DNA from 3 places in the Fusibacter sp. JL298sf-3 genome. Region 3 is predicted to be linked to each of the others. Evidence: predicted binding sites of a transcription regulator. Region 3 holds the regulator's gene; each other region holds the start of a gene.

Evidence for each region. Region 3 encodes Rex, which represses fermentation and respiration genes when NADH is low (regulators of the CRP and FNR family bind a similar motif). Its sites were predicted from a motif close to ATTGTTAANNNNTTAACAAT; they were not measured.
Region 1: a site for Rex is predicted at 2,465-2,484, ahead of ACR6HW_RS03590 (glycerol dehydrogenase). Genes of this name have one in related genera too.
Region 2: a site for Rex is predicted at 2,007-2,026, ahead of ACR6HW_RS07765 (flavocytochrome c). Genes of this name have one in related genera too.

Annotation. Positions count from the first base shown of each region.
Region 1 covers NZ_CM132608.1:744,031-748,254, reverse strand. Annotated here, with positions in the region: gene ACR6HW_RS03605 (Crp/Fnr family transcriptional regulator) at 1-440, opposite strand, end outside; gene ACR6HW_RS03600 (DUF542 domain-containing protein) at 557-1,201, shown strand; gene ACR6HW_RS03595 (anaerobic nitric oxide reductase flavorubredoxin) at 1,216-2,400, shown strand; gene ACR6HW_RS03590 (glycerol dehydrogenase) at 2,510-3,604, shown strand; gene ACR6HW_RS03585 (sensor histidine kinase) at 3,808-4,224, shown strand, end outside.
Region 2 covers NZ_CM132608.1:1,599,812-1,604,035, reverse strand. Annotated here, with positions in the region: gene ACR6HW_RS07780 (methyl-accepting chemotaxis protein) at 1-1,038, shown strand, start outside; gene ACR6HW_RS07775 (V4R domain-containing protein) at 1,056-1,580, shown strand; gene ACR6HW_RS07770 (DUF6199 family natural product biosynthesis protein) at 1,619-1,801, opposite strand; gene ACR6HW_RS07765 (flavocytochrome c) at 2,082-3,842, shown strand; gene ACR6HW_RS07760 (ATP-binding protein) at 4,012-4,224, shown strand, end outside.
Region 3 covers NZ_CM132608.1:1,985,866-1,990,089, forward strand. Annotated here, with positions in the region: gene ACR6HW_RS09470 (MATE family efflux transporter) at 1-15, opposite strand, end outside; gene ACR6HW_RS09475 (MarR family winged helix-turn-helix transcriptional regulator) at 182-637, opposite strand; gene ACR6HW_RS09480 (acetyl-CoA C-acetyltransferase) at 662-1,846, opposite strand; gene ACR6HW_RS09485 (redox-sensing transcriptional repressor Rex) at 1,991-2,620, opposite strand; gene ACR6HW_RS09490 (AraC family transcriptional regulator) at 2,899-3,744, opposite strand; gene ACR6HW_RS09495 (ABC-F family ATP-binding cassette domain-containing protein) at 3,883-4,224, shown strand, end outside.

The DNA.
Region 1 (4,224 bases), 1.2 Mb from region 3:
AGGGAACGGATGCGTTCGTGCGCGGATTCCAAAATGGCCAGAGTGATCTCCGGGTTTGCTTTGACAAAGGCGTCGAAGCTCGACTTCGGGATGGTGCACAAGTAGGATTCCTTGAGGGCAATTAAATCGTAAGGGGCCGCTTCGAGTTTTAGAAGAGAGAGTTCGCCGAGGCTGTCGCCGTCGCCTAGGATATAGAGGATATGTTCCTTGCCGTCTTCACCGTAAGTGCAGGCTTTGAGGCTGCCGTGGTTGACGATGAAGAGCCTGTCGAAGGCATCGCCGAGGCGCAGGATCGTTGCCCCTTTTTTGTACCGTTTGCGCTCAATCAAAGCGATGACCGCCTGAAGCTGGTCGGGGTCGAGTTTTGAAAAAAGAGAAACTTTTTTGGCGCAGAGTTCGTGACCGCAAGTCATGCACCCGTTGTAAACTGTATTTTTCATAAAAAACCTCCTCATAAAAGCATTATATCACAGAGGTGTGAGGCAAATCACATTTTTAAACGGTTGTTCGTGCTAAGCTAGAGTTGTGAACAGAACATATTTGAAGGAGGACAATTATGATAGACCGCACGATGACAATAGGTGAAAGCGTCAACCGATTTCCGGAGTTGGCAGGGGTTTATATGACGTATGGCGTGGATTTTTGCTGTGGTGGAGACCGTGCCATTTCAGAGGATGAAGCGGCACTTGAAGCAGTAGCCACCTATGAAAAGAGGCCGCCAGAGGCTCAGAAGGCCGATGCTGTGAAGCGCGTCGACCTCTCGACACCGGCGCTAATAGAACAGATACGCACCACGCATCACGCCTATCTCAAGTCGGCAATGGACCCATTGGCCGCTCAACTTCTCAAACTGCTTCGGGTGCACGGCGAAAACCATCCGGAACTCTATCAGTTGCACCAAGTGTTCGGCATGCTGAAACTCGACTTAGAAGCCCATTTGGCAAAAGAGGAGATTAAGCTGTTTCCGAGATTGGAAGCCGGTGACCCGGCAAGTGCAGAACTGATTGCAGAACTCGAGGCAGAGCACAGCCAAGCTGGCGACGCACTGGCGGACATTACGACGCTGACAGACCACTTTACAGTACCTGGCGACGGGTGCAACACCTATAGACACGTGTATGGAGAACTCAAAGCCTTTGTGGCGGATATGTATGTGCATGTGCATACGGAAAACAACATACTTTTTAAGCGATTTGAGTAGAAAGGAGACCGTTTATGTTTCAAATTAACGAGCGCATCAAATGGGTGGGTAAAATCGACTGGGAGTTGAGGAAGTTCCACGGCGAGGAGTATTCTACGCACAGGGGATCGTCCTACAACGCCTACCTCATTGAAGACGAAAAGACAGCGCTAATTGACACCGTGTGGCAACCCTTTGACAAAGCGTTTGTCAGGGAACTTAAAAAGACCGTGGATTTGAGCAAAATCGACTACATTGTCGCCAACCATGCGGAAATTGACCACAGCGGCGGTTTGCCCGAGCTAATGAAGGCAATTCCCGACACGCCGATCTATTGTACGGCAAATGGCGTAAAATCCCTAAAAGGGCATTACCATCAAGATTGGAATTTCGTCACCGTCAAGACCGGCGACACACTGGACCTCGGGGCGGGCAAACTGATCTTTATAGAAGCGCCGATGCTCCACTGGCCGGACAGCATGTTCGAGTACTACACCAAAGACGCAGTCCTCTTTAGCAACGATGCCTTCGGTCAGCACTACGCTTCCGAATACATGTACAACGATTGCGTCGACCAGGCGGAGCTCTTCCAAGAAGCGCTCAAGTATTACGCCAATATTTTGACGCCATTTAGTCCGCTGGTGACTAAGAAAATTGAAGAAGTGCTGGGGTTCAATCTACCGGTAGAGATGATTTGTCCGTCTCACGGCGTGATTTGGCGGGACAACCCGGTGCAAATCGTCGAACAGTACCTCGAATGGGCCAAGGCTTACAGCACCCATCAAGTAACGTTGATTTACGATACCATGTGGGATGCCACCAAGGAAATGGCAGAAGCGATTGCCGCTGGGATTCAATCTGTCGACCCGACGCTGAACATCAAACTCTTTAATGTGGGCAAGGCCGATAAAAACGACGTTATAGCCGAGCTCTTTAAGTCCAAACTCATTGTGGCGGGGTCGTCCACCATTAACAAGGGCATCTTATCGGGGATGGCGTCAATGCTTGAGATGATTAAGGGGCTTAGATTTAAAGGCAAGAAAGCAGCGGGGTTCGGTTCCTATGGTTGGAGCGGTGAGTCCCCTAAAATAATGACCGAACAATTGCGGAGCTGTGGCTTTGAAGTTCTTGAAGAGGGGCTCGGCATTTTATGGCAACCGGATGAGGCGGCGCGCGCCGCTTGTAGAGCATACGGTGTAAAACTTGCTGAAAAGCTGTAGAGATGCGGCGTGCACATAGATGTCCCCTATCTGAACAAATAAGTATACGGCAAAATGCCGTTTGGATGTTATACTTTTCACAACTAAAATTTGAAAGGGTGTGACAACTATGGCATTAAAAATGATTGCATCACCGGGCAAGTACATTCAAGGCGCAGGGGCTCTCGAAGTTCTCGGTCGCTATGCAGGCGCCTATGGTGACAAAGCATTGATTGTAGCAGATGATTTCGTAATGCAAATGACGCAGTCGGCAGTAAAGGCTTCGTTTGAAAAGCACGGTACAGCACATGTTGCTGCGACATTTAAAGGCGAGTGCTCGAAGGTTGAAATTGAGCGACTGAAGGGGATTGCCACTGACGCGGGCTGTACCGTCATCGTGGGCATCGGCGGCGGTAAGACGCTGGATGCGGCCAAAGCGCTGGCCTATTACATGGGTGTTCAGGTGGTGGTCGTTCCCACGATTGCTTCCACAGATGCGCCGTGTAGCGCACTTTCCGTACTCTATACAGAAGACGGCGTCTTCGACGAATACTTGATATTGCCAACCAATCCGACTGTTGTGCTCATGGACACCGACATCGTTGCCAAGGCGCCGGTTCGCCTGTTGGTGGCGGGGATTGGCGATGCGCTGGCCACGTATTTTGAAGCCCGTGCCACCATGCGTTCCCAATCGACGACGATGTCAGGCGGGTTGCCTACAGAGGGGGCATTTGCACTGGCGGAACTTTGTTACAATCTCTTGTTGTCCGAGGGACTAAAAGCGAAAATTGCCGTTGAAAACAAGCTGTCCAACAAGGCGCTTGAAAAAATCGTCGAGGCGAACACCTATTTGAGCGGCATCGGTTTTGAAAGTGGCGGACTGGCAGCGGCTCATGCGATTCACAACGGGTTGACGACGCTTGAAGCGTGTCACCACTTGTACCACGGGGAGAAAGTGGCGTTTGGCACCTTGGTACAACTCGTCCTCGAAAACGCACCACTGGAGGAAATTCAAAAAATCGTGAAGTTCTGCCGAACAATGGGCTTGCCGACAACCCTAAAAGACATGGGGGCCGAAGGCGCTTCTGAAGCGGCGTTGAGACGCGTTGCAGAAGCTGCAACAGTGCCGGGTGAAACCATTCACAACATGCCGTTTAAAGTGACGGCGGACGATGTCTACGCCGCGATAGTAACCGCAGATGGCCTCGGCTGTTTGTTCGCATAAAAGTTAAGAGCGCCGTACGGCGCTCTTTTGCTGCACAAACGGTTTTGAGGAAAGAGCCATTGAGGCTCTTTTTTTACGGGCTCTAAGAGTAGATTTTTGCGAAAAAGAGAAATTTTTATACGGAATTCGTAGAAAAATTAGTGTCCAATGTACAATTAATGATACAATTAACATAAGATTCAGAAAATACAAAGGAGGGGCGCATGGAAAATATCGGCATTCGAGATATTGTCGACATAGAACAGCTTCAAGAGCTTCAGGACAATTTTGCAGAAGTCACGCGGCTCGCCGTCGTCGCTGTGGACTACAAAGGCGATCCCATTACCGCGTACAGCAACTTCACTAAATTTTGCAGCAAGTTCAGAGAAGACGGTCGCTGTCGCAGGATGTGCTTTAAGTCGGATGCACACGGCGGTGTCGAGGCGGCGCGGACGCAAAAGCCGCATATTTATCGTTGCCATACGGGACTCGTCGACTTCGCAGTCCCCATTCTGTTCGAGGGCCAATACCTCGGGTCAATTCTAGCGGGACAGGTAAAAGTCCACGACAATCGGTACCGGCCAATCGTCTCTGTAGACGACGGTTTTATTGAAGCGCAGTTAGCCGCTGACCCCGAACTG
Region 2 (4,224 bases), 390 kb from region 3:
TCCAAAGACGAGTTCGGCGTTATGAGTGAAGAACTCAACGGGTTCATTGGACGCATTCACCAAGTGATTGAAGACATTAACGGCGTCTTGGTTGCGGCGACAAACAACAACAACGCTGTGTACAAGAGCGTCGACACGATTATTAGAGGTAAAGACAGTATCCACGCAAGTGAAGTGGCACATCCGGTGGATACTGGGATGATTAAGATGAGTGACAACTTAACCCGCGTTTTAGACAATGTCAAAAATCAAGCGGCGGGAACAGAAGAGTCGCTTGCCGGGCTACAGGAGATTTTGGCGAGCAGTAAGGAATCTTACGACAAGACGAAAGAAACGCTTGCATATTCTGAAGAAACTTCTGAACACGCCAGTGAGAGCGGTCGCGACGTGGATCTTATGAATCAAAATATGGTGAACATCAATGAACACGTCGCCGAAGCAAATGTTCAAGTTAAAAAGTTAACCGAGTTGTCACAGGATATCGGCGGCATTTTATTGACAATTAACGAAATTTCTGAGAAGACCAATCTTTTGGCCTTGAACGCGGCGATTGAAGCCGCACGTGCAGGTGAGGCCGGCAGGGGGTTTGCAGTTGTCGCCGAGGAAATCCGAAAGCTGGCTGAGCAAACCAGTGCGGAAACAGACAAAATCACGTCTATTGTCGAAAATATTCAAAATGAAGTGCGCGTGGTAGAAGGTGCCAATCATCAAGTGACAGAGAGCGTCGCTATAGGCATCGCAACTTCAGAAAAAGTGAAAAACAGCATCTTTACCATTCTCGATCAGATTAAAAACACACTCACTCATGTGAAGGGACTTGAAAGCGCCTCGCATGAACAGATGATTGCCTCTGAAGAGATTACCAGAGCTGTAAGCGATATTGCTGAAAACGCTATTGATATAGAGTCCTTGGTATTTGAGAGTACAGAATCTTTTGATACAATTGTCAACGCGCTTTCCAGCAGTCAGGAGACAGTTGAAGAACTCAATGCGCAGGTTCAAAAAATAACAGAGGAAATCAAGTTCTTTAAATTATAATCATAGGAGCGGTTGATATGCAGAGCAGAAAGTATCAATTTAAGTGGGAACTGATTGGCGACGTCGAGATGGGGCGTCCCAATCTCGGCCATATGGCCAGTGTGGAAATGTTGCGTCTCTTTCAGTTTACATTAAAGGATGTGATGGAAAAGAGCTTTGGAACTGAAAAGGTAGAAGCGCTTTTTACAGAGGCCGGTTATCTAGCAGGTAAGGCGTTTTACGAACACTATTTTCAAGGTATGACGTCTACAGAAACCTTTTTTGACCGCTGTCGACGGCTATTAATCGATCTCGGCATCGGGTACATGAATCTCGAATCACAATCGGAAGATGCTGAAGAACTGTTAATCAGCATTGATGAAGACCTCGAGTGCTCGGGCTTGCCGGTGATGGATTACGAGATGTGTCAGTACACAGAAGGGGTTTTGTCGGGGGTCTTTGAAGCCTATAAAGGCGTACCGCACCACGTCGAGGAAATCGATTGCTGGTGCACGGGCGATCGGACCTGTCGATTTAAAATTACAAAAGTTACAGACGTGTAAGTGACGAGGAGGCCTCTGAAGCCTCCTCGTTTTTACATTTAACCGCGAAAAAAGAACTTTAGAAAACCAATAGCCACTAGAATGACGCCTATAAGACGGTGGAAGACGAGATAGGCTTCACTGGGTTCGCTGTCAGCGAACTTCCAACCGATTTCTAAAAACCACATCGCCTTTGGCGCAAGTAGAAAAAGAAAACCGAAGAGCAGCAAGAAAAAAGTCATATCAACCTCTCATTTCTGTAAATTAAGTCTGTTTAAAATTAACAAAGAAGTGAAAAAAGATGATGAAGATAAATGGTTAAATCCCTTATATTGTATATAAATATTAAATGAAAGTCAAAAGATTCTCTTATTTAGGGAAAAAAACTGATGATTTTGCTATTTTCTATAGAACTAAATGAACAAAAGTATTTATAAAGAACAAAAGATTGCTAAATAATTATCAAAGTATTACACTACCTTCAGACGATATAGATTCATCCAATACGAGGAGGAGAAATTAATGAAAAAACACCTTTGTCTATTAATGACAATGATGCTTGTCGTGGGGCTTTTTGCCGGTTGCGGTGCAAAAGAAGACGAAGCTTCAAAAGCTATTTATACAGCGGGTACTTACGAAGGTAAGGGACAAGGCCATTCAGGTACAATGGTGGTCAATGTAACCGTTACTGAGACAGAAATTGAGTCAATTGAAATCGTTGAATTTAGTGATTCAGAATTTGCAGTTGACCCAGCTGACCAGTTGGTTAAAAAAATTATTGAAGCCAACAGCGGCGACGTCGATGGTGTAGCCGGTGCTTCTCAAACATCAAAAGGTATCTTAGAAGCGGTTAACGACGCGCTTTCAAAGGCGCTTATCGACGGTGCGGCATCAACAGAAACACCAGTAGACGAACCGTCAGAAGAACCGGGAGAGACAACGCTTGAAGATATAGACACAGACGTTGTGGTTATCGGTGCAGGTGGTGCCGGTTTAACCGCTGCTATTGAAGCGAAAAATGGTGGCGCAGAAGTTGTCGTTATCGAAAAAATGCCATTAATTGGTGGTAATACAAAGTATGCAACAGGCGGTCTTAACGCTGCTGAGACAGCTGTTCAGAAAGAAAAAGGCATTGAAGATTCTATTGACCTATTCATCAGCGATACGATGAAAGGTGGCGGAGACCTCAACAACCCTGAACTCGTTGACGTTTTAGCCAACAACTCAGCTGAAACAGTTGAATGGCTCGTTTCTATCGGCGCAGACCTTTCTGATGTCGGTCGAATGGGTGGTGCAAGTGCAGACAGAACGCACAGACCGACAGGCGGTGCTGCAGTGGGTAACCACTTAGTTGAAGTGTTAAACGCAAAAGCATCTGAAATGGGCATTGAAGTTCTTTTAGGTCATGAAGCCATCGAATTAATCGGCGATGAAAGCGCTGTAACCGGCGTTAAAGTTAAAACAGAAGCCGGTGAGTTCACAATAAATGCAAAAGCGGTAATCGTTGCAACAGGCGGATTTGGCGCTGATAACGACAGAGTAGCTTCTTTCAAAGAAGACTTAAAAGGCTATGGAACAACCAACCATCCCGGCGCGACAGGTGATGTCGTCGACTTTGCTAAGAATTTAAACGTCTCTTATGTAGACATGGAGCAAATTCAAACGCATCCAACCGTAATGCCGTCTAACAACTACATGATTACCGAAGCGGTAAGAGGTAACGGGGCGATTCTCGTCAACAGAGAAGGTCAACGTTTTGTCAACGAACTGGAGACGCGTGCAAATGTTTCTAATGCAGAGCTCGCACAAACGGGTGCCAGCGCATTCTTAGTGTTCGACCAATCGGTAAGAGAAAGTCTAAAAGCTATTGAAAAATACCACAGCAAAGGGTTCCTTTTAGAAGCAGAGACGCCAGAAGCTTTAGCTGAGCTCATCTCTGTTGACCCAGCGGCTTTAAAAGCGACAATCGACACGTACAACGGTTACGTTGAAGCCGGTGAAGACGCAGACTTTGCAAGACAAGATCTCAAGACGACATTAGCAGTTGGCCCTTACTATGCTGTAGAAGTGGCACCGGCTGTTCACCATACAATGGGTGGTCTTGAAATTACAACAGACGCTGAAGTACTAAACGCATCTGGTGAGGTCATCAAAGGCCTTTATGCTGCCGGTGAAGTAACAGGTGGCATTCACGGCAACAACCGTCTCGGCGGTAACGCACTTTCAGACATTACAACTTTTGGCCGCATCGCCGGTACTAAAGCTGCAGAAGCGGCAAAATAAAAAAAGTGTTTATCATAATCTGATTTCTTCATAATAACACCCAGGGAAAGAGAAGTTGTAATGACTTCTCTTTTTCATCTGTGTTAAAATAGAAAAAAGAAGGTTCTAAAGCCGTTTGCCCACTAGTGAGTAAGCGGCGAGAAAAAATTGTGGAGGCGCGACCATGCGCATGCAAACAAAGATTGCGGTAACGCTCGTCGGCATGATTTCGGCAATTACCCTTGTTCTATCCGTTTTGATGTACACCCAGTGGTTTGATTCCATACAGAAGCAAGTGGCACTGGATGCCAAAGACCAAGCGGTGATTATTGCCGAGCAACAAATTATTAAGGATGCAATGGCGGAAGAGAACGGCTACCTCACGGTAAACAAAGCTGTTGAA
Region 3 (4,224 bases):
TTGTTTCTTTTCCATGGTACTCTCTCCCCTAACGCGTTAATTTTTCACAAAAAAAGAACACCCACCTTGAGTTTTTTTCAAGTGGATGTTCAACACTCCGCCGTAAAGGCGATTTGCATATTTTTTTAACTTTACTGATTATACGCAGTGGAGACCCCCTTGTCAAGCCCTCCACGCGTATTTATTTGTTGACTTCGTACTTTTCAGTATGGTATTGAACCAACTTACTGACGAATTTCAAAATCGCTTTCTCTTCGTTGATGCTGATGTCGCCGAGGACAAACGCCAACTCCTTGCTTTGCTCGCGGACGATTTTCTCATATACCACGCGCCCCGCCGACGTCAGTTCAAGGCATTGCCCCCTGCCGTCGGTCTCGTCCTGACGCTTGATGAGCAATTTAAGCATCATCAGGCGCTTGCATGTCGTGGTCACGAGATTTCGGTCCACTTCCAGCGAGTCGATGAGTTCGTTGAGTCGAATGGGTTCTTGTTCACCAATGCGCTTAATCATAAGCATTTCCATCAAACTGATTTTAAAGCCCAAGTCCCTTTTAAAAAAGCCCGACTTGTCTTGCATCAAAAGTTTTGTGTGGAATCGGTCTAAAATCCGGCCGATTTCATTTGTGTAATTCGCCATCGACTGTCCTTTCTAAAACGCCTTTTATTCTGCGCGCTTTACAATTACCGCTTCGCCCATACCGCCGCCGATACACAGCGTCGCCAAACCGTAAGTGCCCTCGCGCTTAACCAGTTCGTGAATCAATGTGACCAAAATTCGATTGCCCGACGCACCGATTGGGTGTCCGAGGGCAATTGCGCCGCCGTTGACATTGACTTTTTCTTGGTCGAGACCGAGCTCTTTTGATACGGCAAGCGCCTGTGCGGCAAACGCCTCATTGGCTTCAACGAGGTCGAGGTCCGAAACCGAAAGGCCCGATTTTTCAAGCGCCTTTCGACTTGCCGGTACGGGACCGATGCCCATAATCTTTGGATCGACACCTGCAGAAGCGTAGCCCACCACTGAGCATAGCGGCTTCAACCCGAGGGCGTCGGCCTTTTCCTTCGTCATCACGACGACACAAGAAGCGCCGTCGTTAATGCCGGACGCATTGCCCGCCGTTACCGTGCCGTCCTTCTTAAACGCCGGTCTCAATTTCGCCAGTTTTTCTTCTGTCGTCTCCTTGATGTACTCGTCTTTATCGAAAACAATAGGGTCCCCTTTTCTCTGAGGAATCGTCACCGGTACGATTTCGTCGTCAAATCGACCGGATTCACGCGCCTTAAACGCACGCGACTGAGACAGGTACGCCAATCCGTCCTGTGCCTCTCTTGTAATACCCCATTTTTCTGCAATGTTTTCAGCTGTTATCCCCATGTGATAGTTGTTGAAAGCTTCCCAAAGGCCGTCCATCACCATCACGTCGTACAGTTCGCCGTTCCCCATGCGCTGGCCCCATCTGCCGGATTTAATCAAATAAGGCGCCATGCTCATGTTCTCAGTACCACCTGCGACCACCACGTCGTTGTCGCCGGCGAGAATCGATTGAACCGCCATGGAAACTGTTTTAAGACCGGAACCGCAAATCATGTTCACCGTTGTACACGGCACCGATTCCGGGTAACCTGCGCCAACCCAGCACTGTCTCGCAATGCCTTGGCCGTAGCCGGCTTGTAGAACAGAACCGAAGAGCACTTCGTCAACCGCTTCAGGTGAAAGGCCGACTTTGTCCAGCGCACCTTTGATAACTGTGGTGCCTAAGTTTGCAGGGGTTACCCCTTTTAAACTGCCGCCAAAAGCACCGATGGCCGTACGAACAGCACTGACAATAACCACTTCTCTTTTCATGTTGTACCTCCCTAAGTTTAATGTGTTACAATCCCTAGAGAATATTTTATCAAAAAAACGAGACTAGGTCATGCCCAGTCCCGCATTTTCTTTATCTTTTTTTTAACATGCAAAGAGCGTAATTATGCAGTGGTTTTGATAGAATTATTCTTTTTCTTTTAAGAAATATGAAAGTGTTAACAGATTATCTATCAAATGGACATTTTCCACAACAATGTCTTCGCGTACTTTTAAGTCGATTGGCGCAAAATTCCAAATCGCCTTAATGTTCGTCTTTTGAATGCGGTCTGCCACATCTTGAGCGCCCGCACGGCTCGTACAGATGTAGACGATTTCAATGTTGTTTTCTTCAACATAGGTATTGAACTCGTCGATGTCGTAAACTTGAACACCGTTGATGTTAAGCCCAACCAATTTGGGGTTGATGTCGAACATCGCTTTTAAATGAAAGCCCAATCTGCTGAAACTCGAATAGTTGGCCAGTGCCTGTCCCATATTTCCCGCTCCGACAATGGCAACGTTGTATTCGCGTGTCAAACCTAGGATTTTCCCGATTTCCGTATAGAGGTCGTCGACGTTGTAGCCGTACCCCTGTTGTCCGAAACCGCCGAAGTTATTGAGGTCCTGACGAATTTGCGATGCTGTAAATCCTATTAATTTACTCAATTCCTTTGAAGATATACGTTTAATATCTTTGTCGAGGAGGTCTTTCAAATACCGATGGTATTTTGGCAATCTCCTAATAACTGCTACTGATATGTTTTTTTCTTTCATTACTCACCTCATCGTTCTTTAAGCCTTATTCGTATATTGTACCATTTTTTACTAAAGGTTGTCAAATAAATAACAATCTTTTTTCGCACCAATTATCGTCTTAGAGTTGATTATACCCAATAAATGCCCAACTAACAACCTTTTAACGCAACTTCAGCCCCCGTTGGTCACCGAGACCTCGTTATTTTTTTCTTTAAAATTTTCTTAATATTTTAGAAAAAAAGCGGCCTGTCTATTATACACACAAAAAAACAGCGCTCGAAAGCACTGTTTTTCAGCTATTCTTTCAATAGAACAGGAATCCAAATCTCGCAGAAGCACTCTGAGGCGCCGTAGTATTCAAAATCCGTTCCCGGCGCCATTTCATAGGTCGATCCCGGCAGAAATTCTTTAAAAATGCGTTCCCACATAGCGCCGATACACGCACCGTCGTCACCAACACACGGGAAAACCGCCCACAGCGCCTCTGGAACGCTCCAAACTCGGTACCCCTCCGGCACAGCGCCACCGGTGTATACTTTGCCGATGCCGTAATCGAAAAACTGACTGGCATGCTCCGTGGCACTGCAGAGGCCGTATACCCCGCCGTCTGAACTGAACGCCTCAAAAGTGCCGTCGTTTTGGCACGCCGTCCAAAAATCCGGTATGTCTCGATTGGATGCCTTTGACGTCTCTTCCTGATTAAACGCGCGTACTTTGCACAGCACGTCAAATGCAGCGCGCTTTTCTACTCTGTAATCCAACAGTTGTCCTCCTTCTAAAATCATTTTTAAGACGAGGCGGTTATAAGATTTGAGCGGTGCCCCAGTACGCTTGGCTTTAAGCGGCGTCATGCCGTGAAACCGCGCAAATGCCCTAGAAAAACTTTCAGGACACTCGTAGCCATAACGAAAGGCGACTTCTATAATAGAATCGTCGCTATGTGTCAGGTGTTCACCGGCCAAAGACAGACGCCTATTGCGCATGTAGACAGACGGCGTGGTTCCCGTGGTCAGCTTGAACATCCGGTGAAAATGATACGGCGATAGACATAGATGCGCCGCCACCTCTTCATAAGTAATCCCGTCCAACAGATGCGCTTCCATAAACGCCACCGATTTTTGCATATCCGCTATCAATGCCATAACGACCTCCTCTAGATTTAGTATAAGACAGTTTGTGAGCTACTTCTTGACATTTCCTGTCCTCTTTTGTCACGCGCTTTCATTCTACCAGTGTATCATGTATAATGAATCTGATAACTCTAGAAAAGGAAGTAGACCATGATTGCATTATCTTGTACGGGCATCTGCAAAACCTACGGCATCGACACCATCTTGGAAGATTTGTCTTTCACAGTGGGCGTCGGCGACAAAGTAGGGCTAATCGGCGTCAATGGCGCCGGTAAAACCACCTTGATTAAAATCCTGGCCGGTATCGAAACCAAAGACGCCGGCGAGATCTTTATATCCAAAGACATGACCACCGGATACTTAGAGCAAAACACGCAAATTGATTTGGGCATCAGTGCCTTCGACTATTGCGAAGCCATCTTCAGCGACGTTTTTGAAATCGAGCAAAAAATGCGCGAACTCGAAGTGCTGATGAGCGACACCACGCACCCC